DNA from 2 places in the Streptomyces sp. NPDC003720 genome. Region 1 is predicted to be linked to the other one. Evidence: riboswitches for the same ligand, from Rfam matches in the RefSeq annotation. Region 1 holds a riboswitch; the other holds the start of a gene.
What was found. Region 1 has a riboswitch for guanidine ahead of ACFYU0_RS08995 (DMT family transporter). Riboswitches for the same ligand answer to the same signal wherever they lie in the genome.
Positions count from the first base shown of each region.

Region 2: it holds a riboswitch for guanidine, as region 1 does, so the genes downstream of both, ACFYU0_RS05175 (MBL fold metallo-hydrolase) here and ACFYU0_RS08995 (DMT family transporter) in region 1, are expected to answer to the same signal.

Region 1 covers NZ_JBIANZ010000003.1:9,779-25,264, reverse strand. The annotation lists gene ACFYU0_RS09025 (MFS transporter) at 1-507, shown strand, start outside; gene rdgB (RdgB/HAM1 family non-canonical purine NTP pyrophosphatase) at 615-1,217, shown strand; tRNA gene ACFYU0_RS09015 (tRNA-Leu) at 1,261-1,344, opposite strand; gene bcp (thioredoxin-dependent thiol peroxidase) at 1,433-1,900, opposite strand; gene ACFYU0_RS09005 (DUF3618 domain-containing protein) at 1,993-2,322, shown strand; gene ACFYU0_RS09000 (co-chaperone GroES) at 2,378-2,737, shown strand; guanidine-III (ykkC-III) riboswitch at 2,803-2,873, shown strand; gene ACFYU0_RS08995 (DMT family transporter) at 2,907-3,227, shown strand; gene ACFYU0_RS08990 (transglycosylase domain-containing protein) at 3,241-5,754, opposite strand; gene ACFYU0_RS08985 (ABC transporter permease) at 7,395-8,195, shown strand; gene ACFYU0_RS08980 (ABC transporter permease) at 8,287-9,054, shown strand; gene ACFYU0_RS08975 (ATP-binding cassette domain-containing protein) at 9,012-10,019, shown strand; gene ACFYU0_RS08970 (DUF1707 domain-containing protein) at 10,029-10,754, shown strand; gene ACFYU0_RS08965 (hypothetical protein) at 11,198-11,599, opposite strand; gene rph (ribonuclease PH) at 11,726-12,463, opposite strand; gene ACFYU0_RS08955 (PTS glucose/sucrose transporter subunit IIB) at 12,541-12,774, opposite strand; gene ACFYU0_RS08950 (PTS transporter subunit EIIC) at 12,995-14,293, shown strand; gene ACFYU0_RS08945 (PTS transporter subunit EIIC) at 14,464-15,486, shown strand, end outside.
Region 2 covers NZ_JBIANZ010000001.1:1,048,842-1,064,327, forward strand. The annotation lists gene ACFYU0_RS05110 (hypothetical protein) at 1-757, shown strand, start outside; gene ACFYU0_RS05115 (glucose 1-dehydrogenase) at 1,121-1,870, opposite strand; gene ACFYU0_RS05120 (Rrf2 family transcriptional regulator) at 2,013-2,444, opposite strand; gene ACFYU0_RS05125 (alpha/beta hydrolase) at 3,097-3,927, shown strand; gene ACFYU0_RS05130 (hypothetical protein) at 3,940-4,119, opposite strand; gene ACFYU0_RS05135 (PP2C family protein-serine/threonine phosphatase) at 4,174-5,415, shown strand; gene ACFYU0_RS05140 (PadR family transcriptional regulator) at 5,753-6,286, shown strand; gene ACFYU0_RS05145 (ABC transporter ATP-binding protein) at 6,283-6,978, shown strand; gene ACFYU0_RS05150 (ABC transporter permease) at 6,975-8,309, shown strand; gene ACFYU0_RS05155 (hypothetical protein) at 8,476-9,090, opposite strand; gene ACFYU0_RS05160 (LysE family translocator) at 9,714-10,388, opposite strand; partial or broken gene ACFYU0_RS05165 (aminotransferase class III-fold pyridoxal phosphate-dependent enzyme) at 10,450-10,719, opposite strand; gene ACFYU0_RS05170 (hypothetical protein) at 12,416-12,598, opposite strand; guanidine-III (ykkC-III) riboswitch at 13,334-13,401, shown strand; gene ACFYU0_RS05175 (MBL fold metallo-hydrolase) at 13,414-14,319, shown strand; gene ACFYU0_RS05180 (transcriptional regulator) at 14,401-14,553, opposite strand; partial or broken gene ACFYU0_RS05185 (DUF1684 domain-containing protein) at 14,773-14,919, opposite strand; partial or broken gene ACFYU0_RS05190 (LLM class flavin-dependent oxidoreductase) at 15,020-15,349, opposite strand.

The DNA of each region.
Region 1 (15,486 bases):
ACCGTCGGCCGCCGGGTGATGATCTCCTCGACCTACCTGCTGTCCGGCCTGCTGCTGTTCGGCACCGCCTGGCTCTTCGACCGCGGCTCCCTCAGCGCCGGCACCCTCACCGCCTGCTGGTGCGCGGTGCTCTTCTTCGCCTCCGCCGGCGCCTCCAGCGCCTACCTGACCGTCTCCGAGATCTTCCCGATGGAGACCCGGGCCATGTCCATCGCCTTCTTCTACGCCCTCGGCACCGCCGCCGGCGGCATCAGCGGCCCGCTGCTCTTCGCCGACCTCACCAGCACCGGCAAGGTCGGCGACACCGTCCTGGCCTTCCAGATCGGCGCCGGGCTGATGTGCGCGGCCGGTCTCGTCGCCGCGTTCCTCGCCGTGAACGCCGAACGCCGGTCCCTGGAGGACATCGCCCGCCCGCTGACCGCGGCCGCGGGCAAGGCCAAGGCGGCGGCCCGTCCCGCCCGCGGCCCGCAGGGGCCCTCGGCGCCGCCGGCGGCCACAGGGCCCTGACGAGCGTTCCGTTCGCGGGCCGGCGCCCGCGACGGAGGAGCCCCCGGAGTCCGGCGCCCTTGCGGCCGGTCGCCGGGGGCTTCGGCCGTCAAGGGATACTGGCCCTCATGACCCGCCTGATCCTCGCCACCCGCAACGCCGGAAAGATCACCGAACTGAGGGCCATCCTCGCCGAAGCAGGCCTCCCCCACGAGCTGATCGGCGCCGACGCCTACCCCGAGATCCCCGACGTCCGGGAGACCGGCGTCACCTTCGCCGAGAACGCCCTGCTCAAGGCCCACGCGCTCGCCCAGGCCACCGGCATCCCCGCCGTCGCCGACGACTCCGGCCTCTGCGTCGACGTCCTGAACGGCGCCCCCGGCATCTTCTCCGCCCGCTGGGCGGGCGCCCACGGCGACGACAAGGCCAACCTGGACCTCCTGCTGGCCCAGATCTCCGACATCGCGGAGGAACACCGGGGCGCGCACTTCGCCTGCGCGGCGGCGCTGGCCCTGCCGGACGGCACGGAGCGGGTGGTCGAGGGACAGCTGAGGGGCATCCTGCGGCACGCCCCGGCCGGCACGAACGGCTTCGGCTACGACCCGATCCTCCAGCCGGACGGCGAGAGCCGCACCTGCGCCGAGCTGAGCGCCGACGAGAAGAACGCGATCAGCCACCGGGGCAAGGCGTTCCGGGCACTGGTGCCGGTGGTGCGGGAGCTGCTGGGCTGACATGCGAAACGCCCCTCACCTTCGATCCGAAGGCGAGGGGCGGTGCGGCCGGTGGGATTCGAACCCACACGGGTGTGAACCCACTGGGACCTAAACCCAGCATGACTGCCAGTTCCATCACGGCCGCCTGAGGCGCGGCCTACTTTACTGTGCCGCTCCGTTCGCCGTCCGCTCCCCGCAGGAGAGGCGGCACGACCGCGGCGGCACGAGCGGGGTCAGATCCCCAGATCCTTGATGATCTTGGCGACGTGGCCCGTGGCGCGGACGTTGTAGAGGGCTCGGTCGACCTTGCCCTGCTCGTCGACGATGATCGTGGAGCGGATGACGCCCATGTACGTCTTGCCGTAGTTCTTCTTCTCGCCGTAGGCGCCGTAGGCCTCGGTGGTCTTCTTGTCGGGGTCGGCGAGCAGCGTGATCTTCAGGGACTCCTTCTCGCGGAACTTGGCCAGCTTCTCCGGCTGGTCCGGGGAGATGCCGATGACGTCGTAGCCGGCGTCGGCCAGGAGGGAGAGGTTGTCCGTGAAGTCGCAGGCCTGCTTGGTGCAGCCGGGGGTCAGCGCCGCGGGGTAGAAGTAGACGATGACCTTGCGGCCCTTGTGGTCCGACAGGGACACCTGGTTGCCGTCGGCGTCGGGGAGGGTGAAGGCGGGGGCCACGTCGCCGGGCTGGAGTCGCTCGCTCATCGGTCCAGCGTAACGGGGGGCGTTGCGGTGCGGCCGTACTGGGAACTGACAGACTGTCCAGGACAGCATCAGGAGACTTCGGAGGCCGTACGGTGGCGGACACGTCGGACACCAGAACCCCGGCAGAGATCGAGGCGGACATCAGGCGCCGCCGCGAAGTGCTGGCCGAGACGCTCGACGAGATCGGGGTGCGGGTGCACCCGAAGACGATCGTCGGGGATGCCAAGGCCAAGGTGGTCGCCAATCTCGATCACACGGTTGGACGGGCGTATGTCCAGGTCAACCGGGTGGTGAGCGACGTCAGGGCACAGTTCGTGGACGAGGAGGGCGCCCCGCGTCTGGAGCGGGTGGTGCCGGTGGCGCTGGTCGCGGTCGGGCTGGTGGGGCTGCTCGCGCTGGGTGTGCGGCGGCGCGGCCGCTGAGCGGCTCGGCGACCCGGGCTCGTACGGGCGTGCAGAAGGCAGGTAGGTTCGGAGCGTGAGCGCCAACAGAAACGTGCAGAGCACCCCCCATCACGACAAGCTGCCCATTCGGATGCTGCATGACCGGGTGCTGGTCAAGCAGGAGACGGGTGAGGGCGAGCGGCGTTCGGGCGGCGGCATCCTGATCCCCGCCACGGCGGCGGTCGGGCGCCGGCTGGCCTGGGCCGAGGTGGTCGCGGTGGGTCAGAACGTGCGGACCGTGGAGACGGGCGACCGGGTGCTGTTCGACCCGGAGGACCGGGCCGAGGTCGAGGTGCGGGGCGTGGCGTACGTGCTGATGCGGGAGCGGGATCTGCACGCGGTGGCCGCCGACCGGTTCGAGGGCGCGGAGGACTCCACGGGCCTGTACCTCTGAGGCGGCCGGGAGTCCCGGAGAGCGACGGCGGAGGGGCCGGTGACCGTGGTCACCGGCCCCTCCGCCGTCGCTTTGCTATGTTCGAGGGAGCCCGACGAGACGCGCCGTACCGGGATGCAGGCAAAGACGACGCACCAGAAATGGGTTCGTCTGCCGGAGGTGTGTCGTCGTGGCGTGGGTTCTGCTGATCGTCGCCGGTCTGCTCGAGGTGGCCTGGTCGGTGGGGATGAAGTACACCGACGGGTTCACCCGGCTCGTGCCGAGTGTGTTCACGGGTGCCGGGATCGTGGCGAGCATGGTGCTGCTGTCGTACGCCGCCAGGTCGCTGCCGATCGGTACGGCGTACGGCGTGTGGGTGGGCATCGGGGCGGCCGGGGCGGCGGTGCTCGGCATGGTGGTGCTGGGTGAGCCGGTCACCGCCGCCCGTGTCTTCTTCGTCTGCCTGCTGCTGGTCGCCGTGGTGGGGCTCAAGGCGACCGGCGGTCACTGACGGGCGCTTCTTCCTACGGCTGGCCTGCGGTGGCTCCGCTGTCGGTGCCTCCGCCCGTGTCGACGCCTCCGGTGCCGCCGCCCGGTGTGCCGCCGCCGGTGTCCGTGCCGCCGCCCGTGGTCAGGCCGCCGTTCGTGTCCCCGCCGGTGGTGGTGCCGCCGCCGTCGGCGGTTCCGCCGGTGGTGGTGCCACCTCCGTCGGTCGTGGCGCCGCCGTCGGTGGCGCCCCCGTCGGTGGTGGGGGTGCTGCCGGTGCCGCCGTCGGTGCTGGGGGTGCTGCCGGTGGTGCCGCCGTCGGTGGTGCTCCCGTCCGTGGTGACGCCGTCGTCCGGGCCGCCGGTGCTCGGGTCGGCGGAGGGGTCGACGGGGGCCTGGGTCTTGTCGGCGCCCGGCTGGAGCTGGAGGTCGAAGTCGCTGACCGGCTTCCCCTTCAGCGCGTCGCGGGTGTACTGGGCCCAGATGGCGGTGGGCGGGCCGCCGCCGTTCATCCGGGGCTGGCCGAGGGCGTAGTACAGGGACTTGTGCGCCGCGGTGACCGGGTCCTGTCCCATGACGGAGACGACGGTGGCGAGTTCGGGGGTGTAGCCCGCGAACCAGGCGGCGGTGTCCTCCTCGGCGGTGCCGGTCTTGCCGGCCGCGGGCCGGCCGGCGGCCTGGGCGGCGACGGCGGTGCCGTTGTCGACGACGCTCTGCAGGATCGAGGTGGTGGTGTCGGCGGCCTCGCGGGTGACGGCCCGCCTGGTCTGCCGCTGGGGCAGGTCGACCTGCTGGGTGCCGTCCTTGGTGACCTTCTCGACCATGGTGTACGTGGCGCGCTGGCCGTGGTTGGCGAGCGTGGCGTAGGCCTCCGCCATGTCGAGGACGCTGGCGGTGGCGGTGCCGAGGGCGATGGACGGGTAGGGCTGGAGGTCCTTGGTGTGCTCGGGGATGCCGAGGTCGACGGCGGTCTGCTTGACCCTGTCGGGGCCGACGTCGACGGCCATCTGCGCGTAGACGGCGTTGACGGAGAGGTCGGTGGCCTTGCGGACGGGGATGTCGCCGTAGGACTTCTCGTCCTCGTTGGCGGGGTTGTAGGCGCCGCCGGGCCAGCCCTGCACGGGGCGCCTGGTGGTGCCGTCGTAGATGGTGTTCGGGGTGATGGGCCGGCCGTCCTGCGTGGTGGAGCTGTTCTGTACGGCCGAGGTGAACACGAAGGGCTTGAAGGTGGAGCCGACCTGGAAGTCGCCCCGGGTCGCGCCGTTGGTGAACTGCTTCACGTAGTCGATGCCGCCGTACATGGCGACGATCTTGCCGGTCTTGGGGTCGACGGAGGCGCCGCCGGCGCGGACGTAGTTGTCGGCCTTGCGGTTCTTCTTGTCGAGCTTGGAGATCAGCTGGTCGTCGACGGCCTTGACGAAGGCGTTCTGCCGGTTCTTCTGGATGGTGGTGGTGATGCGGTAGCCGCCGGCCGCGAGCTGGTCGGCGGTGACGATGTCGTTGCTGATCAGGTACTGCCGCACGGCGTCGACGAGGTAGCCGCGCTGGCCGGACAGGCCGTTGGGCACGGTCTGGTCCTTGGGCGTGGGGAACTTCAGGCCCGCGCGCTCGCCCTTGCCGAGCCAGCCTTCCTTGACCATGCCGTCCAGGACGTAGTTCCAGCGGGCGACGGCGGCGGGCTTGTTCTCGGGGTGCGCGACGACGTCGTACTCGCTGGGGGCGTTGACGAGGGCGGCGAGGTAGGCGGCGCGGGCCGGGTCGAGGTCTGTCGCGTCCTTGCCGTAGTAGGCCTGGGCGGCGGCCTGGATGCCGTAGGCGCTGCGGCCGAAGTAGCTGGTGTTGAGGTAGCCCTCGAGGATCTCGTCCTTGGACTTCTCGCGGTCCAGCTTGATCGAGATGAAGAACTCCTTGGCCTTGCGGGTGACGGTCTGCTCCTGGCCCAGGTAGTAGTTCTTCACGTACTGCTGGGTGATCGTCGAACCGGACTGCTTGCCCTTGCCCAGGGCCGTGTTCCAGCCGGCGCGGAGCATGGCCTTGGGGTCGACCGCGGACTCGGAGTAGAAGTCCCGGTCCTCGGCGGCGAGCACGGCGTGCTGGGCGGCCTTGGAGACCTGGGCGAGGCTGACGTTCTCGCGGTTGACCTTGCTGTCGCGGGTGTCGCGGGCGAGCTGGGAGCCGTCGGAGTAGAGGTAGACGTTGCTCTGCTTGGTGGCCAGGGCGTTGGCGGACGGGATCTGCACGAGCGAGTAGCCGAGGAAGAGCAGGCCGATGATCAGCATGACGCCGATCACGAAGGTGCTGAGCAGCATGCGCCAGGTGGGGACGAGGCGGCGCCAGCCGGTCCGCTTGGGGCGCTTGGGCTTCTTGCCCTTGCCGCCTCCGCCGCCGGTGCCGCCGCTGTCCGCGTTGGCGGTGTCGGCGGTCGTGTTCCCGGCGCCGGCCGCGGCGGTCCCCGCCTTGGCGGCGCCGGCACCGCCCGTCGCGGCCTGGGCGCCCTTGGCCGCGCCACTTCCGGCGGCGGCCTGAGCCGCTGCTGCGGCGCCGCCGGCCATGGCTGCCCGGGGTCCGTTCTTCGTGCCGCCGCTCTTCGCGCCGGTGGTGGCGTCGCCCGGCCGGGCCGGCCCGGACGTGGTGGGGGCCTTGACGTTGCGGAGGACCTGGGTCGTCTCGGCCGCCTGGGCGTCCCCGGCTCCCTGCGGGCCGCCGGCCGCCTTTCCGCCGTCGCCCTTGCGGGCCGCTTCGGCTCCCTGGGCGGCGGTGGAGGTACGGGACGTGTTGACGCGCCGCAGCACCTGGGTGCTCTCGGCCGCGTCGGCGTCCTGGGCGCCGGGCTTCCGCGGGCCCTTGGCGGACGCGGGTGACTGCGCTGCCTGGCCGGGCACTCCGGGGCGCCGGCCGGTCGCGGACCGCTCGGCCGCCGGGTTCCCGGTGCCGCCGGACCGCGCGGAGCCCTGCGGCTCGCCCGCCTGACCGGGCACCCCGGGCCGCCGAGGCGCGCCGGAACGCCCGGCCGCCTGCTGATCGGAGCCCGCGGACTTCTCCGAGCCCTTTGACTGCTGCGGCACACCGGAGCCCTGGGCCCCGGCCGACCGCTCGCCGGCCCGCCCCTCGAAGTCCCCGGACTTCCCCGAGCCCTGCGACTGCTGCGGCACACCGGGGCGCTGAGCGCCCTCGGCGCGACCGGCCCCCGACTCCTTGGAGCCCTCGCCCTTCCCGGGCGCCTGCGGAGGCACCCCGGGACGCCGGGGCCCGGCCGGCCGCTCGGACGTCGGCGCCCCGGAGTCGGAAGACATCGCCGTGGGCGTCTGCGGCGACTGCCCCGGCCGGCCCGGCTGCCCCGGCGTCTTCGGCTGCTCCGGCTGCCGGGACGCGCCGGAGCCCTTGACCTCGGCCGACCGCTCGCCGGCCGAGCCCTCGGAACCCCCGGATTTCGCGGAGCCCTGCGGCTGTCCCGACTGCTGGGGAACCGCGGAACCCTGGGACCCCGCCGACCGCTCACCGGACGACCCGTCGAGCCCTCCGGACTTCGCGGACCCCTGCGACTTCCCCGACTGCGGAGGAACCCCGGTGCTTGCGTCGCCCGCGCGGCCGGCCCGGCCCATCTGGGCGGCCAGGGCCGCACGGCGGGCCCGGGCGGCCTGGTCCACACCGGTACCCGGCGACGACTGGCCGCCGGAGGCGCCGTCGGCCGGAGCCGCGGACTTCTCCTCCCGGCCGCCCCGGGCCGGTCCGGCGCCCGAGCCCTCCCGGCCCTGTCCCTGCGCCTGCCCCTGTTCCCGGCCCCGGCCCTGCGCGCGGCCCTCGGCCCGGTCCGGGCCGGGCCGGTCCTTGCCGCCCTCCCGGTCGCGGTCGTGGCCGCCGTCTCCGGGGCGGGTGTCTCCGGTGGCACCGCCGGCGGCCTCACCGGATCGTGCGGGCCCTGCAGTCGGCAGCGGTTGTTCCGGTGCCCCGCCCTTGTTCGGCTGCTGCGGCTGCGGCTCGTCGCTCATGTCGTGCACGGACTCCTGTTTCGCGTCGTACGTTTCCCGTACGCCTCGTACGCCTTCTGCGCCCCCGGATTGAAGACTCTCGCACCTGGCGATCCGTTCCCGGATTCCGGCACGCTTCCGGAACGAAAATGCGTCGCCGGTCGCCGGGCCTCCGGACTAGGCTCCTGCGCTTCGGTGTCGAGCGGTCCGGGAGGTTGACTGACGTGGGCGCTGGACGGTTGTACGCCGCCGTCGCGGCGGGGGGATTCAGACGGTACGCGACGTATCGGGCGGCCACTGCGGCAGGGGTGTTCACGAACACGGCCTTCGGCCTGATCCTCGTCTACACCTACCTGGCGTTGTGGGAGGCGAAACCGCACCTCGGGGGCTACGACCAGGCCCAGGCCGTCACGTTCGTCTGGCTGGGACAGGCGCTGTACGCGACGCTGGCGATCCAGGGTGGCGGCTTCGAGACCGAGTTCATGGAACGCATCCGTACGGGTGAGGTCGCGATCGACCTGTACCGGCCGGCGGACCTGCAAGTGTGGTGGCTGGCGAACGATTTGGGCCGGGCGCTGTTCCAGCTCCTCGGCCGCGGGGTGGTCCCGTTCGCGTTCGGCGCGCTGGTGTTCCCCACGGCGCTGCCCGGCGACGCGGGGACGTGGCTGGCGTTCCTGGTCTCCGTGGCGCTGGCGATGGTCGTCAGCTTCGGTATCCGCTACCTGGTGGCGCTGACAGGGTTCTGGCTGATGGACGGCACGGGGGCGCTGCAGGCGCTGATGGTCACCGGCATCTTCTGCTCGGGCATGACGCTGCCGCTGAACGCCTTCCCCGGGACGCTCGGCGAGGTCGTACGGGCGCTGCCGTGGGCGGCGCAGGTGCAGGTGCCGGCGGACGTGCTGATGGGGACGGCCGATCCGCTGCCGTCGTTCCTCTTCCAGGCGGGGTGGGCGGTGGTGCTGCTGGCGGTGGGGCGGCTGGTGCAGACGGCGGCGGCCCGGCGGGTGGTGGTCCAGGGTGGGTGACTACAGGCAGGGCGAGTACCGGCCGGGTCAGTACCGGGGTGAGTACCGGCCGCTGGCCGAGGGACTGCGCGCCTACCGGCTGATCGCCGGGATGTGGATCCGCTCCACGCTGACCTACCGGGCCTCCTTCGCGATGACGGCGTTCGGCGGGCTGGTGGTGACCGGCCTCGACTTCGTGACGATCATGCTGATGTTCTCCAGGGTCGACGTCCTCGGCGGCTACTCGCTGCCCGAGGTGGCGTTCCTGTACGGGCTGTCGGCGACGTCCTTCGGTCTCGCCGACCTGGCGATCGGTTCGGCCGACCGGCTGGGCCGCCGGGTGCGCGACGGCACGCTGGACACCCTGCTGGTGCGGCCCGCGCCGGTGCTGGCGCAGGTCGCCGCCGACCGGTTCGCGCTGCGCCGGGTCGGGCGGATCAGCCAGGGGGCGCTGGTGCTGGGCTACTCGCTGGTCGCGTCGGACATCGCCTGGACGCCGGTCAAGGTGCTGATGGTGCCGGGGATGCTGGTCTGCGGCGGGGTGATCTTCTCCGCGGTGTTCGTGGCGGGGGCGGCCTTCCAGTTCGTGGCGCAGGACGCGTCCGAGGTGCAGCACGCGTTCACGTACGGCGGCCAGACGCTGCTGCAGTACCCGCCGACGGTGTTCGGCAAGGAGCTGGTGCGGGGCGTGACGTTCATGTTCCCGCTGGCCTTCGTCAACTGGGTGCCGGCCGCCTATGTGCTGGGGCGGCCGTACCCGCTGGGCGGGCTGCCGGGGTGGGCGGCCTTCGCGCCGCCGCTGGTGGCGGTGGTGTGCTGCGCGGCGGCGGGGCTGGCGTGGCGGGCGGGGCTTCGGTCGTATCGGAGTACAGGGAGTTAGCGGTGGACGCGTTCATCGAGGTGGACAGGGTCGAGAAGGTCTTCGAGGTGCGCCGGAAGACCGGGTTCATGAAGCGGGAGCGGCGGCAGGTGCGGGCGGTGGACTCGATCTCGTTCACCGTGGCGCGCGGCGAGATGGTCGGCTACATCGGCCCGAACGGCGCCGGGAAGTCGACGACGATCAAGATGCTGACCGGGATCCTCACGCCGAGCGCCGGCCGGCTGCGGGTGGCGGGGATCGATCCGTCGCGGGAGCGGACCCGGCTGGCGCACCGGATCGGCGTGGTGTTCGGGCAGCGGACGACGCTGTGGTGGGACCTGCCGCTGATCGACTCCTACCGGCTGGCGCACCGCATGTACCGCATCCCGGACGGCCGTTACCGGGAGAACCTGGACCGCTGTGTCGAACTGCTGGAACTGGGCGAGCTGTTGGACGTGCCGGTGCGGCAGCTGTCGCTGGGGCAGCGGATGCGCGGGGACATCGCGGCGGCCCTGCTGCACGATCCCGAGGTGCTGTACCTGGACGAGCCGACGATCGGTCTGGACGTGGTGTCCAAGGCCAAGGTGCGGGGGTTCCTGAAGGAGCTGAACGCCGGGGGCGGTACGACGGTGCTGCTGACGACGCACGACCTGCAGGACATCGAGCAGTTGTGCTCGCGGGTGATGGTGATCGACCACGGGCGGCTGATGTACGACGGCGCCCTGGCCGGGCTGCACGAGGCCGGGGAGGGCGAGCGGACGCTGGTGGTGGACCTGGAGCGGGAGTTGCCGCCGATCGAGGCGCCGTCGTGCCGGGTGGTGCGGGTGTCGGGGCCGCGGCAGTGGCTGGCGTTCCCCGCCGGGCAGTCGGCGGCGCCGCTGGTGGCGCACATCGCGGCCGAGTACCCGCTGGTGGACCTGTCGGTGCGGGAGCCGGACATCGAGGCGGTCATCGCGAAGATGTACGCGGAGAAGGCGGTCTCGTAGTCTGCTGCCATGACCGACGACGCAAGTCCGGACCTCCGGGCGTCCGACGCCGACCGTGAGCGGGTCGCCGAGGTCCTGCGGGACGCCCTCGCCGAAGGGCGCCTGGACATGGGGGAGTTCGAGGAGCGGCTGGAGGCGGCGTACAAGGCGCGTACGTACGGTGAGCTGACGCCGATCACCCGCGATCTGCCGGCCGGGGCCGTGGCGGCGCCCGTGCCCGTCTCCTTCTCGAAGGAGCCCGCGGAGCGGGGTGGCTGGGCGGGCCGGATCGTCGGGGGCGAGGGTTCCTCGGCGGGCGGGTTCGCGGTGCTGTCGGGGTTCGAGCGCAGGGGCCGCTGGACGGTGCCGAAGCGGTTCAACTGCCTCGCCTTCATGGGCGGCGGGGAGATCGACCTGCGGGAGGCTAACTTCGCGGACCGCGAGGTCGAGATCAACTGCGTGGCGATCATGGGCGGGGTGCAGGTGATCGTGCCGCCGGGCGTCGAGGTGGTGGTGCGGGGCATCGGCGTGATGGGCGGCTTCGAGCACCCGAGGGACGACGGTCCGCCGGAGCCGGGCGCCCCGCGGGTCGTCGTCGGCGGCTTCGCCTTCTGGGGCGGGGTGGGCGTTGAGCGCAAGGTGACGCGGGCCGAGCGGCAGCGGCTGAAGGAGCAGCGCCGGCAGGAGCGGCTGGAGCGCAGGGAGGCCCGGCACGAACTGCAGCGGGCGCGGCGCGAGGAGCGCCGGCGGGACTAGGTCCGGTCCGCGAGGTCGCGTCGTTCGCCCGTAAAGGCCGGCGTCGCGGCGTCCGGGTGCGGCGAGAGTGCGTGCCGGGCGCCGCGACGCAGGCGCGACTTCGCGAACACGGCCCAGGGCCTGCCCGACGGCCCCGCTCTGCCAGGGGCGGGCGGCGGCGTGCCGGGCCGGGAGTGCCGAGCGCCGCGACGCAGGCGCCACTTCGCGAACACGGCCCAGGGCCTGCCCGACGGCCCCGCTCTGCCAGGGGCGGGCGGCGGCGTGCCGGCCCGGGAGTGCCGAGCGCCGCGACGCAGGCGCCACTTCGCGAACACGGCCCAGGGCCTGCCCGACGGCCCCGCTCTGCCAGGGGCGGCGTGCCGGCCGCTGCGGCGAGAGTGCGTGCCGGGCGGCGCGGCGGCGTGCCGGTGCCGGGCGCGCCGCCCGGCCCCGGCGGTCCGCGGCTACGAGGTGCAGACCTTGGTCAGTTCGCCGGCGGCGTCCGTGACGGGGCTGACGTCGGGGGCCGGGTCGCCGTTCCTGATGGCGGTACGGACGTTGCCGACCGCCTTGGAGAGGTCGTCGACGGCCTTGTTGACGTCGGCGTCGTCGGTCTTGTCGCCGATCTTGTCCAGGTTCTTCTCGATGGAGTCGAGGGAGGCGTCGGCCTGCGTGGGGTCGTCGCCGGCGTTCTCCACGGCCTGCTGGAGGTCGGTGACGCTGTCGGCGATGGAGTCGGCGGTCTGCACGCAGTCCAGGGCCTTGTTCACGGCGTCGCAGCCGGTGGTGAGGCCGGCGGTGAGCGCGGCGGTCGCTAGGGCGGCGGCGACGGCGGTGAGCCGGCTTCGGCGTCGGCTGGCGGCCATGGTGTGGTGTCCCTCCCCTGGTACGGCTGGCCGGGCGCACGGTGATGAGCCGCGCGCCCGTACCCATACGGACGTCGGGAAGGATGCGGGGGTTGCCCTCGCGTACCGGCTTTTTTGGCGGTCCCTTTACTTTGCGAGGGTGGCCTCGAGGGCCGCCCGCTGGGCCGCCGCGAGCTGGTCGCAGCCGGCCACGGCGAGGTCGAGCAGGGCGTTGAGCTCGTCGCGGGCGAAGGGCTCGGCCTCGGCGGTGCCCTGGACCTCGACGAAGCGGCCGTCGCCGGTGCAGACGACGTTCATGTCGGTCTCGGCGCGCACGTCCTCCTCGTAGCAGAGGTCGAGCAGGGGCACCCCGCCGACGATGCCGACGGAGACGGCGCTGACGGTCCCGGTGAGCGGCTGCCGGCCGGCCTTGATCAGCTTGCGGCCCTGGGCCCAGGCGACGGCGTCGGCGAGGGCGACGTAGGCGCCGGTGATGGCGGCGGTGCGGGTGCCGCCGTCGGCCTGGAGGACGTCGCAGTCGAGGACGATGGTGTTCTCGCCGAGCGCCTTGTAGTCGATGACGGCGCGCAGGGAGCGGCCGATGAGCCGGGAGATCTCGTGGGTGCGGCCGCCGATCCGGCCCTTGACGGACTCGCGGTCGCCGCGGGTGTTGGTGGCGCGGGGCAGCATGGCGTACTCCGCGGTGACCCAGCCCTCGCCGCTGCCCTTGCGCCAGCGCGGGACGCCTTCGGTGACGGAGGCGGTGCAGAAGACCTTGGTGTCGCCGAAGGAGACGAGGACGGAGCCCTCGGCGTGCTTGCTCCAGCCGCGTTGGATGGTGACCGGGCGGAGCTGTTCGGGCGTGCGGCCGTCGATTCGAGACATGCTCCCGAGCCTAGCCGTACGCGCGGAAGGGGCTCCTCCCGCGTCGGGAAGTGCCCCTTCCAGGTGAACCGGGAGGCTCACATCATGTCTTCGATCTCCGCGGCGATCGGGTCGGCGTCGGTGCCGATGACGACCTGGATGGCGGTGCCCATCTTGACGACGCCGTGGGCGCCCGCGGCCTTCAGGGCGGTGTCGTCGACGAGCGAGGGGTCGGCGACCTCGGTGCGGAGCCGGGTGATGCAGCCCTCGATCTCCTCGATGTTCTCGATGCCGCCGAGGCCGGCGACGATCTTCTCAGCCTTGCTGGCCATGTTGCTTCTCCCTGATCCGAACCGCTTTGTCGCAGTAACCCACAGTTGGCCCATCTTCGCGAGCGGCCGTGCGGTACGTGCCCAATGATGGCGATCACCACAGCGGAACCGTCCGCCGACTGGTCTACACCACCGGAGGGACGGTAGCCAAACCGGCTTGTGCGCCGAGGGGTTCGGCCGCCGGGCCGGGTCCGGGCCGAGGGGATCAGGAAGGACGCCGATGAGCGCCGACAGCGCCGAGAGCACGGCCGGCCCCGGGCGCGTCCGGCTGCACCGGTTCTACCAGGGCCTGCAGAAGATGGGCCGGAGCCTGCAGCTGCCGATCGCGGTGCTGCCGGCCGCGGGCATCCTGATCGGGCTGGCGCAGCCGGGCGTGGTCGGCGAGGGCGGCCTCGGGTGGACCGCGGTCTCGAAGGTGATGCTGGGCGCGGGCGGCGCGCTGCTCGACGGTTCGCTGGGGCTGCCGCTGCTGTTCTGCGTGGGCGTGGCGATCGGCATGGCCAAGAAGGCCGACGGCTCGACGGCGCTCGCGGCGGTGGCGGGCTTCCTCGTGTACTACGGCGTGCTGCACGAGTTCCCGCAGGACTGCCCGGCCGGCTCGAAGCCGGTCGAGCACATCGGCTGCCAGGTGGCGGACGGGTCGGTGACGGCCTTCACCTTCCAGAACCCGGGCGTCTTCGGCGGCATCGTCATGGGGCTGCTGGCCGCCTTCTTCTGGGCCCGCTTCCACCGCACCCGGCTGGTGGACTGGCTGGGCTTCTTCAACGGCCGCCGGCTGGTGCCGATCATCATGTCGTTCGTCGCCATCGTCTTCGCCGGCCTGTGCCTGTGGGTGTGGCCGCCGATCGGCAGCGGCCTGGAGAGCTTCGGCCAGTGGCTGCGCGACGCGGGACCGTGGGGCGCGGGGCTGTTCGGCGTCGCCAACCGGGCGCTGCTGGTGGTCGGGCTGCACCAGTTCCTGAACGTGCCCCTGTGGTTCCAGTTCGGCAGCTACACCAAGCCGGACGGCACGGTGGTGCACGGCGACATCAACATGTTCCTGTCGGGCGACCCGAACGCGGGGCAGTTCACCTCGGGGTTCTTCCCGATCATGATGTTCGCGCTGCCGGCGGCGGCGCTGGCCATCACGCACTGCGCGCGGCCGGAGCGGCGCAAGGAGGTCGGCGGGCTCATGCTGTCGGTGGCGCTGACGTCGTTCGTGACGGGCATCACCGAGCCGATCGAGTACTCCTTCCTCTTCATCGCGCCGGCGCTGTACGCGGTCCACGCGGTCCTGACGGGGATCTCGATGGCGGTGACGTGGGCGCTGGGCGTGCACGACGGCTTCGCCTTCTCCGCGGGCCTGATCGACTACGTCATCAACTGGCACCTGGCGACGAAACCGTGGCTGATCATCCCGATCGGCCTGTGCTTCGCGGCGGTGTACTACGCGGTCTTCCGCTTCGCGATCACCAGGTTCGACCTGCGGACACCGGGGCGGGAGCGGGCGGAGGAGCTGGAGGACGTCACCAAGGCGTAGCGGCCTCACGGGGGCACGGCGCGTAGCGCGGCGGTGACGGGAATCGCGGGTTCCTTACACCGCCTTCATCGTGCTACAACAGGTCTACACCACTGGGTGGTGTAGACCAGAGACGCCGCCGTCCTCCCTCCCCCACGTTCGGGCGGCGCCATGCCCACATGGAGGAAGTTGTGACCACGGCCAGCGCCGCTCCCGCGGCCGAGAAGAAGAAGGGCGCCGGCACGATGGCTGTGCTGCAGCGCATCGGCCGCAGCCTCATGCTGCCGGTGGCGGTGCTGCCGGCCGCCGCCCTCCTGGTGCGCCTCGGCAACACCGACATGCTGGGACGCCCGTCGTTCCCCACGTTCCTGACGAAGATAGCGGGCTTCATGGCCGCCGGCGGGAACGCGATCCTCGACAACATGGCGCTGCTGTTCGCCGTGGGCATCGCCATCGGCTTCGCCAAGAAGTCGGACGGCTCGACCGCGCTCGCGGCGGTCGTCGGCTACCTGGTCTTCAAGAACGTGCTGGGCACGTTCACCGACAAGAACCTGCCGAAGGTGGCGACGGCCGTCGACGGCAAGGTCGTCATGGTGGACGCGCCGGTGGACGCCAAGGTCCTCGGCGGTGTCGTGATGGGCATCGTGGTGGCCCTGATCTACCAGCGCTTTTACCGCACCAAGCTGCCCGACTGGGCGGGCTTCTTCGGCAGCCGGCGCCTGGTCCCGATCCTGTCGGCCTTCGCGGGTCTGCTGCTCGGCATCGTGTTCGGCTACATCTGGCCGGTCCTCGGCACGGGTCTGCACAACTTCGGTGAGTGGCTGGTGGGGTCGGGCGCCGTCGGCGCCGGCATCTTCGGTGTCGCCAACCGGGCGCTGATCCCGATCGGCATGCACCACCTGCTGAACTCCTTCCCCTGGTTCCAGGCCGGCGACTACCACGGCAAGAGCGGCGACATCGCCCGCTTCCTGGCCGGCGACCCGTCCGCCGGGCAGTTCATGACCGGCTTCTTCCCGATCATGATGTTCGGTCTCCCGGCGGCCTGCCTGGCCATCGTGCACTGCGCCCGCCCGGAGCGCCGCAAGGTCGTCGGCGGCATGATGTTCTCGATCGCGCTGACCTCGTTCGTGACCGGTGTGACCGAGCCGATCGAGTTCACCTTCATGTTCATCGCGCCGGTCCTGTACGCCATCCACGCGGTCCTCACCGGCGTC
Region 2 (15,486 bases), on a different contig from region 1:
GCGGCTCTCGGCGCTCGACTTCCTCGCCGCGGCCACCGGACCGATCCTGATCGCCTTGCAAATCGCCTACCTGCCCACCCTCTACGCCGCGTACAACCGTCGGGAAGTCGAGGTGACTCTGCTGCAGGCGCGGGCCAGTGAACCGGCCTGGGGACCGGAGATCCTCGCCCGGCAGTGGCTGGTCGACACCGAAAGCGCTCTCCCCACGCTCTACACCGCCTGGGAACGCCTGGCCTCTGATATCGGGGAGAGTCATTCTGCATATCCCATTCTGCTGACATTCCGTTCCCCGCGTCCGCACCGGAGTTGGCTGGTCGGACTCGTCGCCGTCATGGATGCAGCGGCCTTGCAGCTCGCCTTGGACCCACGCCTCGCCCCGCCGGAAGCCCGGTTGGCACTTAGAGCCGGCTTCACTGCGCTGCGCGACATCGCCCGCGCTTTGCGTATCCCCTTCGACGAAGACCCCACGCCGGACGAGACCATCCAACTCACTTTCGCCGAGTTCAACGAAGCCGTGAGCATGCTGGAGTCAGCCGGCTTCCGCAGTGAGCGGACACCAAAGGAGGCTTGGCCGCATTTCAAGGGCTGGCGCGTCAACTACGAGGCGATGGCCTACGAGCTGTGCCGCCGCTGCGACGCCGTTCCCGCACTCTGGAGCGGCCCTCGTGACTTTCCCGGCGATCCGATCCCGCCGCGTCGCCCTGCCGACCGAAAGCCCGCGGAAGGACAGCCGAAGGGGCCCTCTACCGCGGGATAGGTCAGCGTCCTCGCTTCCAAGGGGGACGCCCGGGGCCCCTGTACCGAACGCCACGGCCGCGCGCCCTCCTCGACCGAGCGGTTCCCACCCTCGCGCGATCGACCGGGTCAAGGACGGCGGCGGGCGCGACGGTGGCAAGTGGATCGGCCTGGTCATCCGCCAGGCGGGTCGGTGCCCATGTGCCGGTGCCCATGTGAAGGGCAGACCTTCCACGATGCTCAGGCCTCATGTCGTGGCAGCGGTGAGTCGCTCCCAACGGAGCCACGGCCCCAGTACGACATCGGTCCCATCGTGGCGGGGTCCGCTATGACGGAACCGGCCCTCGCGCACCGACTGCTGGTGCGCCTGGGTCGTGTCTGTGCTTCAGATCTGGTTGAGGCCGCCGTCGACAAAGAGTTCTGTGCCGGTGACGAAGCTGCTCTGGTCGCTGGCGAGGAAGAGGGCGGCGGCGGCCACCTCGTCGGGGCGACCCATGCGGCCCAGCGGCACCTGGCTGGCGAAGAAGCCCCACAGCTTGGCGGCGTCGTCCGCGTCGGGGGCGAGGCCGGCGTTGCCGGGAGTCTCGATGGGGCCGGGGACGAGGGTGTTGACGCGGATCCTCCGGTGCTTGAGCTCGTTGGCCCAGGTCCGGGAGAACGATCGGATGGCGGCCTTGGACGCGGCGTAGACGCCGAACGCCTCGCCACCGGAGGTCGCCGCGGTGGAGCCGGTGAGGATGACCGACGCGCCGTCGTTCAGCAGGGGCAGCGCCTTCTGGACGGTGAAGAGCGTGCCGCGCACGTTGATGCCGAAGGTGGTGTCGAAGTGCTGCTCGGTGACCTGTTCCAGGGTGGAGAACTCACCGCCGCCCGCGTTGGCGAACAGCACGTCCACGCGCCGCCCCTGGTCGGCGACGACGGAGTAGAGCCGGTCGATGTCGGCCGGGTCGGAGACGTCGCTGCGGACGGCCGTGGCGTTCTGGCCGATCTCGGCCAGTGCGGCGTCCAGTGCCTCCTGCCGTCGGCCGGTGATGAACACGTGCGCGCCCTCGGCGGCGAAGCGCTTGGCGCTGGCCAGTCCGATGCCGCTGTTGCCACCGGTGACCACGGCGGTCTTTCCGTCAAGCTGTCCCATGATTGGAACTCCAGTTCAATTACGGCCATGACTGGCCTCGAAGGTCGGTTACGTCGCTTGCCCGGCAGGGCCCGACGCGGAGAGGTTGCCGGCGGTTCGCTGAGCCGGTCTCGCAGGGGGAGTGTGAAGCGATTCCCGAGAGTTACCGAGACGCCAGGACGTCCCGCAGGACGTCGGCCAGCGTGATCCGGTCCAACTCGGTGCGGACGGCTTCTTCGACACGGGCGTACACCGGGCGCATCGCAGGCTGGATACCGGAACCGACCGGACAGCCGAGGTTGGGGTCCGAGCGGTGCATGGCGAACAGCGGTGGCGGCTCGATCGCCTCGTACACGTGCCGCAGGGTGATGTCCTCCAGAGGTCTGGCGAGCACCCACCCCGCCTCGGCGCCGCGTCGCGAGTGCACCAGTCCGGCGTCGCGCATCCGGCCGAGCAGTCGGCGGATCACGACGGGGTTGGTGTTGACGCTGCCCGCGATCCCCTCGGACGTCGCGTTTCCGTCCCCGATCCGACGGTGCAGCTCGATCCACGTCAGCGCGTGTGCCGCCACGGTGAGCTGACTGTTGCCCGCCACATCACCACCTCCTTGGAAGTAACCATAGTTGTTACACCCAGGCTCGTCAAACGATGCCGACGACACTGCGGGCGGAGCCCCGCCTGCACCGCCCCCGTCCACGGTCTCATCAGCTCGCGGCTCGCGCCCCGCCTGCGGATTTGCCGCCTCTGACGGACGGACGCACCCTGGAAAGGTGCCCGGTACGGCTGGCCCGCGCGCCAGCCGCCGCTGTGCGGAGCGGCCGGCGCCGGCATGGCGGGAAGACGCCGCCAACGACACAGAAGTGACGATCGCCATGAGGAACTCCGACCGCTCCACGCTTACCTTGCGCAACGTCATCGCAACCTTCAGTAACGTCGTGTCCGTGGGCTAGTGGCAGCGGGTCTCAGGCTTGTGACATCGCGGGGAGAGTTTCGACGTGATCGACGTCAGGACGAACAGGGCTTGGCGGACGTCACTGTCTGCGCCGCCGTCCCCGACAGCGCCGGCAACTCCATCAACGTTTCACGGGAAAGCGCGAGTCCGTCGGCTGACTTCCCCCACATGAAGCCACCCCGGGCAAGCGGCTGCACGGGGCCGGGCTCCGGTCGGCCGCCCGCCCACCGGCAGAGCGCGGGGCGCACGGCAGAAGCGCGGAAGAAACCGAACCAACGCTCGGAAGGGATACACCATGAGCACGGTCACCACCGCGGACGGTACGAGCATCTTCTACGTCGACTGGGGGCCGAGGGACGCGACACCGCTCGTCTTCCACCACGGCTGGCCCCTGAGCCACGTGGACTGGGACAACCAGCTGCTGTACTTCCTCTACAAGGGCTACCGGGTCATCGCACACGACCGTCGTGGTCACGGGCGCTCCAGCCAGCCGTCGTCGGGCCACGAGATGGACACCTACGCCGCGGACGTGGCCGCCCTGACCGACGCGCTGGATCTGCGGGACGCTGTGCACATCGGGCACTCCACCGGAGGCGGTGAGGTGGTCCACTACGTGGCGCGGGCCGAGCCCGGCCGCGTCTCCAAGGCGGTGATCGCGTCGGCGGTGCCGCCCGTCATGGTCAAGAAGGAGAGCAACCCCGAGGGGACCCCGATAGAGGCCTTCGACGAGTTGCGCGCCGGGCTCGCCGCCAACCGCGCCCAGTTCTACATCGACGTGGCATCCGGGCCCTTCTACGGTTACAACCGGCCTGGCGCCGAGGCGAACCAGGGACTCATCGGCCGGTGGTGGGCGCAGGGGATGATGGGCGCCGCGAACGCGCACTACGAGTGCATCAAGGCGTTCTCCGAGACGGACTTCACCGAGGACCTGAAGAAGATCGACATCCCGGTGCTCGTCATGCACGGCACCGACGACCAGGTCGTGCCCTACGCGGATGCGGGACCGAAGAGTGCGGAGATCCTGCGGAACGCGACCCTGGAGACCTACGAGGGGTACCCGCACGGGATGCTGTCCGTCCACCCGGACGTCCTCAACCCCGTCATCCTCGACTTCCTCAAGGCATAGCCGGCCCGACGATCAGCCGGTCAGGCTGATCACCAGCAGCATGAACGCCGCCCCCGCCACCGTGAACACCAGTGTGGCGCGTGACGGGTCCGAACTGTGCGCCTCCGGCAGGATGTCGGAGGTCGCCAGGCCGAGGCGGCGGCCGACGGTGTAGGCGTGCTCGTGGCGGGCGTACTCATGCGCACGGTGCACCTCAGACACGAGACGGGCATGCTCGGCGCAGCGACGGGTCACAGGACGTGATCAATGCGAAACTGGGGGAGTGAAGGGGTGATTCCCGTGTCGGACCCGCCTCACGGGTCCGGCCGTTCCGGGCCCCTAGTGGATGAAAGTCGGCTGGAGCAGCTGATAGCCGAGGCGCAAACGGCGCTGCCGGTCGAATTGCCTGCACTGGCCGACCAATGCGCCATGGCTGTCGGACTGGACACAGCGCAGATCTACCTGGCCGACCTGCAGCAACGGCTACTCATTCCACTCGACGAGACATCAGAACCGCTGCTGGTGGACCACTCGTCGGCCGGCTGGGCCTATCGCACACTCTCCCTGCGCGTCGCAGAATCCGACGCCAGCTTGACGGTATGGATACCTCTCGTCGACGGCGCAGAGCGGCTCGGCGTACTGGGTGTCGGAACCGTCTCGCTCGACAGCGTGCTGATGCGCCGCAGCCGTATGCTGGCCCATCTGTTCGCGATGCTGATCACCTCCAAGCGCGCCTACAGCGACTGGCTCGCCGCCCGCATCCGCACCGCGCCCATGCAGTTGCCCGCAGAGATGGTGCGTGCTTTCATGCCACCGCGCACCATCGGCTCCAGCAGATGCGTTTCGACAGCGGTGCTCGAACCGGCGTATGAGATAGCCGGTGATGCCTTCGATCACTCGGTGATCAAGAACGAGCTGCACACCGCGATCCTCGATGCCATGGGCCATGATCTGACCGCCGGTCTGACGGCATCGGTCGCGATGGCCGCGGCGCGTAACGCCCGCCGCGCCGGAGCTGCCCTGGTCGACGTCGTCAGCTCCGTCGATCAGGCACTCGCCCAGTGGCTACCGGACCACTTCTGCACCGGAGTACTGAGCCGATTCGACGCCGAGACCGGGCTGTTGCGCTGGGTGAACTGCGGCCATCCACCACCACTGCTGATCCGCAAGGGCAGGGTACTGCCCGGGGCACTGGACAGTCCTCCGCAGCCACCGTTGGGGCTCGCCGGCCCACTCGCCCCGGCAACGCGGCAGGTTCAGGAGACGGAACTCGAACCAGACGACTGCGTCCTGCTCTACAGCGACGGCGTCGTGGAGGCGCGGGACGCGAGCGGTGGGGAGTTCGGTCTCGACCGATTCACCGACTTCATCATCCGGTCCAACGCTGCCGGCGAGCGCCCGGCAGAGGTACTGCGGCTGCTCATCCACGCGATCCTTGACTACCAGGGCAATCAGCTCCGGGACGATGCGACCATCCTGCTCTTCGAATGGCGCTCCCAGTCCCACTGACGCGGTACCGGGCGGAGTCCGACGCGTCTGATGGGCTCAGCCGTGCCCGCGGCCGCCGTCTTCGCCAGCAGGCCGAGGGTGACTTCGGGCACGTCTCGATCGACGAATCCCTATCCGGGCTCGCGCTCGGGGAGGTGCCGCGCCCAGGCCGCACCCATCTGTTCGCCGGCGTCGGTCTGCGCGATGACGTAGTCCCGTCTCAAACGACGTGACAACCTCCGCGTAGCCCCACACCGTCGTCACGGAGCGACCTGAGAGACAGATCACGACACTTGGCCCTGAGTAAGTCTCAGCTCACTATTCACTGACTACATGTACTTGGTGAATACTGACGTCCATGAGTGCCCGCCACATACTCCTTGGCCTGCTCGCCACGGGCCCGAGGCACGGATACGACCTCAAGCGCCTGCACGACGAGCGCTTCCCGCAGGCCCGGCCGCTCGCCTACGGGCAGGTCTACACGACACTGCAGCGGCTGGTCAGGGACGGACTCGCCGAGGTCGAGGAGACCGGTTCCGACGGAGGGCCGGAGCGGACGACGTACCGCCGCACGGACGCCGGGGCTCGTGAACTCACCGACTGGGCAGCGGCCGTGACACCGCCCGCGCCGTTCGTCGCGAACGAGATCTTCGCGAAGGTCGTCGTCGCGATCCTGTCCGGGGGCGACCCGGCGGCCTACCTGGTGGCACAGCGGGCCGCACACATGCAGCGGATGCGAGAGCTCACGGCGGTGAAGTCCGCGGAGGGCGCCGATCTCGCCACTGTGCTCTCGGCGGACTACGCCCTCACCCACCTCGACGCCGATCTGCGCTGGATGACGACCACTGCCGGCCGGCTCACCACTCTGACCGCGGAGGTCGATGCAGCATGAGTACCACCACAGCGGAACAACCACTGCTCGCTGCACAGGAGTTGTACAAGGCATACGGCTCGACCACCGCCCTGTGCGGCGCGTCGGTTGAGCTCCACGCCGGGGAGATCCTCGCCGTGACCGGTCCCAGCGGCAGCGGCAAGTCCAGTCTGCTGCACTGCATGGCGGGGATCGTCCGTCCCGACCAGGGATCAGTGCTCTACCGCGACGAGCGCCTCGATCACGCGCCAGAGGAGCGGCTCAGCGAGCTGCGGCGGACCGAGTTCGCCGTGGTGTTTCAGTTCGGGCAGCTCATCCCCGAGCTGACCTCGCTCGACAACGTCTCCCTGCCGCTGATCCTCAGCGGAACCAACCGGCGCGCCGCCCAGGAGCAGGCACGTACGTGGCTGGAGCGATTCGGGGTGCTGGGCCGAGCCGAGGCACGCCCCGGCGAACTCAGCGGCGGCCAAGCGCAACGCGTCGCACTGGCCCGCGCCCTGGTCACCGGCCCGAAGGTGGTCTTCGCCGATGAGCCGACCGGCGCCCTCGACTCCCTCGCGGGCGAGCGAGTGATGACCGAACTCACCAAGGCTGCGCGAGAGTTGCGAGCAGCGGTATTGCTGGTCACCCATGAGGCCACGGTCGCCGCGTACGCCGACCGTGAGATCCGGCTGGCGGACGGCCGCACGACCAGGCTCGAGGTGTCCGCGTGAGGGCGGATCTTCGGCTGGCCTGGCTGCTCACCAACGGCTCGGACCGTCGCGAGTGGTGGCGGATCGGCCTCACGGTCGTGGGCGCGGCCTGCGTGGCCGCCTTCGGTGCAATGGCCGGCGCGGTGGCATCCGTGCGCGGCTACACCCACCTTCCAATCGCCCATGGTCTGCTGGACAATCCCGGTCAACGCAGTGGTGTCGTCATGGCGTTGCTGCTCCTGCTGATTCCCGGGCTCGGCTTCCTCGGGCAGTGCGCGCGCCTGGGTGCTGCGCACCGCGACCGCCGCATGGCCCGGCTGCGGCTGGCGGGCGCCGCTCCGGGGCGGGTGCGTCGGATCGCCGCGCTGGAGTCCGGGCCCGCATGCCTCGTCGGCTCGCTCCTGGGCACCGCCGCGGTGGCCGGATGCGCGCTGTACGCCCACCGGTTCCCGGCGCGGTTGTGGTGGATGCTGGTCGCCGTCATGCTCGCGGTCCCGGCCGTGGGTGTGGCGGTGAGCCTGGCCGCGCTGCGCCGGGTGGTCGCCTCGCCGCTCGGCGAGGTGCGCGCGACACCGCGGCGAGCGGGCGGGGGACTGGCGGTCACGCTGGGCGTGGCCTTGGTCGTGGTGGCCGTCACCGGCGGCATCCTGACGCTCGTATACGGATCCGCGGGGCTGGCCCCGTTGGCCCTGTTCGGCGCGTTGCTCCTGGTCGGGGCGGGGTCCGTGTGGCTGAGCAGTGGCATGGCCCGGCTGACCGGGCGCTGGTGGGCCGTGCGCGCCCAGAGTCCCGCCGTGCTGATCGCCGCGGAGCGGCTGTCCGCCGACCCCTGGGCGGCGGCGCGCACCCATGCCGCTGTTCTGATGGCGACGGTGGTGGGAACCGGCTTCATGGGCGTACGCGAGGGATTGCTCCGAACGCTGAACGACGGCGGCTACTCCCCGGCCGCCGACCTGGACTTCTACACCGGCGGGATCGACCTGGCGGGCGCGGCGATCCTGGTCGGCCTGCTGATCGTCCTTGTTTCGGTCGCCGTGGGCGCCGCCGAGTCCGTGACACACCGGCGCCAGGGGCTGGCCCAGCAGGTCGCCGCCGGTGTGCCACGGACGGTCCTGAACCGGGCGGTGCTTCTGGAGACCGCCCTGCCGCTGGCACCGGCCATGCTCGTCGCGGGCGGAGGCGGGCTGGCCGTCGGCACCTGGTACGCGTCGCTCACCGAACACGGACTCATCGTGCCGTACGCGGCCCTGGCGGTCCCGCCACTGATATATGCGGCCTGCCTACTGGCCGCGGCCACCTCGCTGCCACTGCTGCGCCGCTCGACACGGCCCGCGGAGCTGAGGCACGGATGAGAACCGCCGCACGGCGCTCGTCCATCCATGCAGGCCGTTGGAGCCGGGACGCCTACGAACTGGCAGCGGCGTGCGTCGGGCCCGGAGCCGGCGTGGGAGCCGTCCCCCTCAGTGGACACGGATGCTGGAACGTCCGTGAGCCAGGCACGCCTTAGGCGGCGGAGCTCTACCAGTTGGTCAGGTCGACCCGTAGGTCGCAGTGCGGGTCCTCCGCGGCCGGGCGCCGGTACTGCTCCTCCCCGCTGAGGGAGGGCAGGGAGGCGAGGAGGGCGGTCGTCGGCGTCCCGGTCAAACGGATGTCGACCCCGATGATGCCCGGCCGTTCGGGACGCTGCACGTACAGGCGGATCAGGCCGTCGCCGTGCATGAGAAAGCCGACAAGGAACGGGCTCTCGTCGTCAACGGGGTCGGAGAGGGCGCGTACGACGGTGAGCGCCTCGCCTTGTTCGGTTTCCGGGGTCGGGGTGATCTCCTGAGGGCGGAGGCGGATGAGCGTCATCCCCATCACCTCGTCGACGTCGCTGCTGCTGTAGATCCGGGTCCCGGTCAGGACGGTGCGCAGCATGCCGGGGATGTAGTACGGGGCCACCGTGTCGTGGGGAATCTCGTACAGGAAGTTCTTGGCGTACTCGGCCTCCCCGGCTCGGACGGCGATCCGTACGGCCCCGGGGGCGGGGAGGACACCGCGCAGAAGGCAGTAGTCGGCGATGGGGGCGTTCAAGTAGTACAGCAACAGGCGGGTGACCGCTGCCTGTTGCTCTCGGTCTTCGGGGTCTGTCACGGATGCGTCCATGTGGGGCACTTGTCGTTGCGCTTATTGTGGCAGAAGGTGTTGATCTCCCCGATCGTCTGTCCCGTGCCTCGCCTTGAGCGTCATCTGCCTGTGCCGACCCCGCACATCGGGATGAGGGAGGGTCGGCGCCCCGCCATAGCGACTGCTGTCCTCGGCTCGGGTTCAGACGTGAGGCCGCCGAACGCCGGTGCACACGAACAGTGATCTTCGCTGTTCGTCTGGCCATCCGGGAGATACCGGTCCGCACCCTGTTCGGCTCGGACGCCCGCTTACGGTGACCCGGTACTCGCCCGCGCGACTGTCGAGCGCGTCACTCGCTCCGGCGAGGTCTTCTCGGGCTCACCTGACGACGATGGCGATCAGGTGCCCTACCGGGCTGCCTGGGCCGCGGACGGGCTGTCCAGCGATGAGGGTGGATCAAAGTCCGCGAACTGGCCCGCCGGGTCCTCATGGCAGAAATGGGCGAGTGTGGAGAGCGCCTGTGCCGGCCATTTGCGGGATCCGTTGTGCGACCGTGCCGCTCTCGTGCCAGAACGGGCGGGGAGTCTGGAGCGGGCGTCGTGAGCCCGCGGGGACGGACGTGGAGCTGCCGCTGAGGTGCTTCCGTTGCTTCAGGAGGCCGCAGCGACGCCGATACCGATGGCGATGAACAGCCAGCCGGTCGTCAGCTCCCAGCGGTGGCGGATCTTGGGGCGGGCGAGGAGGGTGCGCAGGCGCACCGCGACGGCGACGAGAACGAACCAGTAGGCGACGCCTATGAGGACGTCCAGGATGCCGAGGAAGAAGATCTGCCGGGTGGGCGAGCCGCCGCCCTGGACGAACTGCGGCAGGATGCTCAGAAAGAACAGCGCCGCCTTGGGGTTGAGTACGTTGGTGAGAAGTCCCTGCGTGAAGCCGGACCGCCATCGGCCGCGGGCCGGCCCGTCTGCCGCCGAGGCCGGTGGCCCGGCATCGTCCCCGGGACCACCGGTCGTGTCTTGGCCGGCGCGTCGTTCGCGGGCGGCGCGCCGGGCGGCCAGCACCGCCCTGATGCCGAGGTGGACGAGGTAGGCCGCGCCCAGGAGCTTGATGGCGTCGTAGACCACGGGGGAGCGAGCGGCGATCAGCGACAGGCCGACGGCGGCGGCAAGCATGTGCACGCACAGGCCGGTCTGGGCCCCCAGCGCCGCAGCCCGCCCCTTGGCGGGATGTTCGGTCGCCGATCTGAGCACCACGAGGAAGTCCGGGCCGGGGACCACGTAGGCCACGAGTACGACGCCGAGGAAGCCGACGAGGTCGACCGACATTCGTTCTTCCTTTCGTTGGCCTTCGTTGACCCGTGGCCCGTCCGCCGCCCGGGCGGCGTGGCTCGCCGAGTGCGGTGGTCCGGGCCTCCAACGCGTCGTCGGACCAGAACAACCCCAGTGCGCGGGCGGCGGTGACGAACGCGGGGTTGCAGCCGCGGAAGGTGCCGTTGTGCTCGCCGGGCTTCCACACGTCGTGCTCGGGGCGCATCAGCGTGAGGGCCATGGGATTCCCGTACCCGCTGATGGACTTGGACAGGCGGACGATGTCGGGGACGATGCCGGCCGGTTCGAAGGAGAAGAACGGTCCGATGCGCCCACAGCCCATCTGGAGCGTGCTCTCGGGCCCGGTGCGCCCCCGCCTGACCGAAGACAACTCCGCCTCGATCTGCGGCGTAGGCCTCGCCGCGGATCGCCCGCTTCCGGCGTCAGGCGGCACTGCCTGTCGGCGAGCCATGGGCGCCGGTACTCACTCGAGCACCGGCGCCCACTCACCTCTGCCCGAGGTGGCCAGTGGCCCTGCTGACAGATGTCAGGGGACGAGAATGAGGCGGACGCGAGCCGTGACGGCTCACCGTTGATCAGGGCGCGGGCCTGAGGCGAACCGTCCGGGCTGACGTGGAGCTGCTGCAGGCGGATCGTCGATGAAGGGGCACCGCCCGCCACGGTCCGCTGCGCGACTCGCCGGAGCAGGAGAGGGCCGGCCGCAGGTGGGACATGTCCACGAAGCACGGAGTCGAGCAGGTCGACGGTGACAAGGTCGGCGAACGTCTCGGTGCCGAGGTCCGCCAGCTCCTGTGCGGTGCGATCGATGTCCAGCATCGTGCCGATGCGCAGGCCTGCCTCGTTCACCACCGACAGCCGCCACTGCAGCCGCCGGTCCCGCTCCGCCTGGTAGACCGCCACGCCCTGTTCCGACATGCGGTCGATGTACTCGGTCATCGTCACGATCAGCTTGCGCGTCGCTGCACTGATCAACGCGGCGTCATCGGTGAGCCGAGGCATCTCTTCCAGGAGCCGGTCGAGTATGACGCCCTGCGCGAGCCGGAAGGCCCTCAGCAGTGCATTGACGGGCGTTCCGTGCTCGGCCAACCGACGCGCCCGGTCCGGATCGGCGACCGGGGTCCGGATCTGCCCCGGCTCGACGGCGTCCACCAGCCCGGCGAGGGCCGCCAGCACATGCTCGGTGACGTTCTCCGCCGTCATGCGGGCGACGTCCGGGTCCTCCCACACCTCGGGAACCCCACGCCGCAGTGACCGCTGCACGTCATGGATCAACTCGTCCACCCGCGAACTGACCTCACGAGCGGCACGGGAGACAAGGGTGTCCGCAGGGACGTCCACAAGGACGACGTTACGCCGCACTGGCGCAGGGAGCTCGCCAGTCTTCGTGGGGGTGGGAAGCGTCCTGGTCATGGATGGGGACCGCTACGCCGCGAGGCGTGTCAGACTGCTGTTCATGACTCACAACCGAAAGGGCCGTGCCGCGTAGGCGCCCCTCACGCCTCCGGGCGGAGAACAGGTACTCCGGTGCGCGTTGTGCCTTCTCGAAGATCGGTCAGGTTTCCGGTCCGGCCCAAGCGCAGATCATTCGGTTGGAACGGACTCGGCTCCAGCCAGGGCTGATCGAACAGGCGCTCTCCCGGTGGGCTGCCATCGCGAGAGCACCGATGGATCAGCTCCCATCGCCCTTCAGCGACCGATGCGGTGTCCCCGCATGCTGCCCCGAACCGGCGGATGAGCGAGATCTACTGGAGCTGGCGATCTGCGCTCTCCCCAAGAAGAGCTCACGCGAGCTCCGCAGCATCGTGCAGCCTCTGGATCTGAAGATCCTCGAACGTCCCGACGCCGTGCCGTACGGTGATCCGCCGGATCGTTGGTGGTGGAACGCCTTCTGACCAAGCCGTGCCCGCGAGGTTACGTCCGCAGGTCAGCGACCCGACCCTTGACTTCTTCGCTACTGACGCGCCCAGGCCGGCCCCAGGAGCGGCACAGCCGCCTCTCGTCAGCGCGAACCAGGACGTCACGGGCTAGACCCCCAAGACTCGGAAGCCGACGAAGATCGACGTGGGCAGAAGCGTCGCGAGTCCTAGCCCCCATAGGAGGCTGGCCCGCCAGCCGGCACCGCCGACCAGGAAAACAAGGCCCAGCAAAGCCGCGAAAGCCAGGTACTCCCAGAAAAACACCTGGAACCAGAGGAAGAAATCGGCCACCACCCACCCCCAACCAGACGGATTATGGGCTGGCTTGGTGGCAGACGGAAGCACTAACGATGCTCGATCCCACGAGCCGCTCCATGCTTCCACGTCGCAGGCACCCTTATCCGGAGCCGACGCCGACCACAGAGTCAAAACCTAGCGCTGAACAACAGGACTTGGTGGAACGGATGGCCCCCAGCTCGGCGGCAACAGTGCCCAGGAGCCGTGATCCCCCCGCTGCCCGAACTGAACGGGCTGCGCGCCGCCGACATGATGGTCCTGGATGACGAGCGCACCGGCCGTCTTCAAGTCCTCGAACCTGTCGACCTCGCCCTCCCAGGCAGAACCGAGCCTCCCGGTACGCGGCGTCGTCCTCGAACGCCTCAGCCTGTGGCTCACGCGCCATCAGTTCGTCGTCCGCCCCGGCGTAGGAGTCGGGATGCGGAAAGGGAGTAGCCAGCAGCTCACGCCGCCCCTCATCGTTCCCGGCCCACCACCAGCCACGCTCGGTCCCCTCAAGCCGCAAGAGCGCCGCCACGGCGGAGTCGGACCGATCCGGGAGTCAGACCCTTGTCGCCGAGAGCATCGCGACCGGTATTCAGGCGACCTGTGACCGGGGCCCGCTGGTGTCGGAGTGGCAGGCACCACTCGGCCCCCGGCCCGTGCCGTGCACGTGCCAGAGCGTTGAGCGGCGATCCGAGGCCATCGGGCTTCTGGCAGACCCTGGACGATGTGCGTGTTAGCGTCGCCGTGGAGGCTCACAGGTGCCTGCCCCGGACGAGATGTGCGCCGTACCCGGCCCGCCAAGACGACGCACTCAAGGAGACGTCATGGGTGCCGACAGCTTCCTGATCGACTTCGAGGGAGCCAAGCCCAGGCCTGGTGCGCTGGATGTGCGGTGGATTCACGGCTCGCCGTCGGCCAAGCACAACGCCGATCCGGACATCCAGGTCCACGGCTATGACGAGCACACGTTCATCCTCCGGCAGAACATGGCGATCGACTACGAGGCGCCGTTCTTGTTCCTGTTGTTCGGCAATGAGCGGGCGGTGCTGATCGACACCGGCGCCACCGCATCCGCCGAGTTTTTCCCTCTTCGCCAGGTGGTCGACGAGCTCATGGAGTCCTGGCTCGCGCGTCACCCACGGCACGGCTACCAACTGCTCGTGCTGCACACTCACCCGCACGGTGATCACGTCGCAGGCGACGGCCAGTTCTCCGATCGTCCTGACACCACGGTCGTCGGTGCGGAGTCGGCCGCCGCCTGGCCGTATTTCGGATTTGCCACCGACCCTGATGCTGTGGCGCACATCGACCTCGGGGGGAGGGTGCTGGAGTGTCTGGCCACCCCGGGCCACCACGAAGCGGCGGTGACCTTCTACGATCCGTGGACCGGGTTCCTTCTCACCGGTGACACGGTCTACCCCGGCCGGCTCTACATCGATGACTGGCCGGCGTTCATCCGGACGATCGATCGCTTGATCGACTTCTGCGACCACCGGACGGTCACCCACGTGCTCGGCTGCCACATCGAGATGTCCCGGCAACCTGGTGTGGACTACCCGATCCGCACCGTCTATCAGCCTGACGAGCCCCCGCTGCAGATGACCACCGACCACCTGCGTGAGATCCGCATGGCGCTGGAAGAGATGGGCGACCGGCCGCGCCGTCGGGCCTTCCCGCTCTTCGTCCTGTGCCCCAGCGAAAGCTCGATCGGGTGGAGAACGAACTCCTGAAGCGGCGATCGGGTGTCAGGTGTATCAGGCACAGGTTCAGGAGCCTCAAGGCGTAGGACGAGTGCACGTAGGGCCCGGAGTTCAGCGTCCAGGGCCTGCGCACCTTCGCGCGTGAGGGATACCCTGTTGGGGGCGTCGACCGGCGTAGCCCTTCTCGACGGTGATCATTCCGGACTCTTCCAGCACCTTCAGGCGCCGGGAGAGATTTCCGTCGGTGACAGCCAGTTGCTTCATCAGGAAGCTGAATTCGACCCGATCGGCTTCGCGGGCAACGGTGAGGACGCCGAGCCGCACGCGCTGGTGGACGGTGTCGTCCAGCGCCTGGGGTGGGATGCCGTTCCTCTTCCTCGATACCGGGGAATCGCGCGCTGACCTGCTCGGGCCGCGGGCGCCCTGGTCGCAGGTCAGCGAGGCGGCCGGGGTCGCAAGACAGGAGCTTCCCAAGCTGAGGGGTCAAGAACCGCCGCGCTCGCGGGGGATTTTCTGACCGGCCTCGACCGCCACCGGCAACCGGTTCTCGGCCGGGGGCAGCGGGCAGGTGGCCAGGTCCGTGTACGCGCACGGCAGGTTCGCGGCGCGGTTCAGGACGACGGTACCGTCGAGACGGCGGCGCCCACGGTCGTCGGGGGCGCGCGCGGTCCCGCCAGGTACGGGAAGGATCCCGTCTGCGGAATTCACGCAGACGGGCGATGGGGCGCTAGAAGGGCAGACCGAAGCCGGCCTCCGTCAGTAGCTTCGTGCCCAGGGCCAGACCGAGGTGGTAGCGGCCGTGGGTCGCGGCCTGGGCGGCCTGGGCCTGGCTGGAGATCAGCAGCGGGTGGCGGCCGAAAACGGGGATCGCGGAGGTGCCGACCTGCAGTGCGGGCACTTCGCGACCGACGATCGCCGCAAGCTGGGGCGAGTCCGGGCCGAAGGCCTGCCCGAACCAGGCCAACGCGAGGCCGAGTTCCGCGGCCTCTCGGGCCAGTTGGACGGTCGCGTCGACCTGGTTCGGCGCGTCGGACGCGTTGAGCGCTACTCCAACAGTCATGTCAGTCAGAACCGGCTCCGATCGAGAGAGCCTGCGAGCCCTTCTGGGTCCCTTGCAGGAGACCGTCACCGCGTCCCGACGGTTGCAGTGGGAAACGTGTGGTGACTGTGCCACCGAGGGACACCGTCCATCGGGAA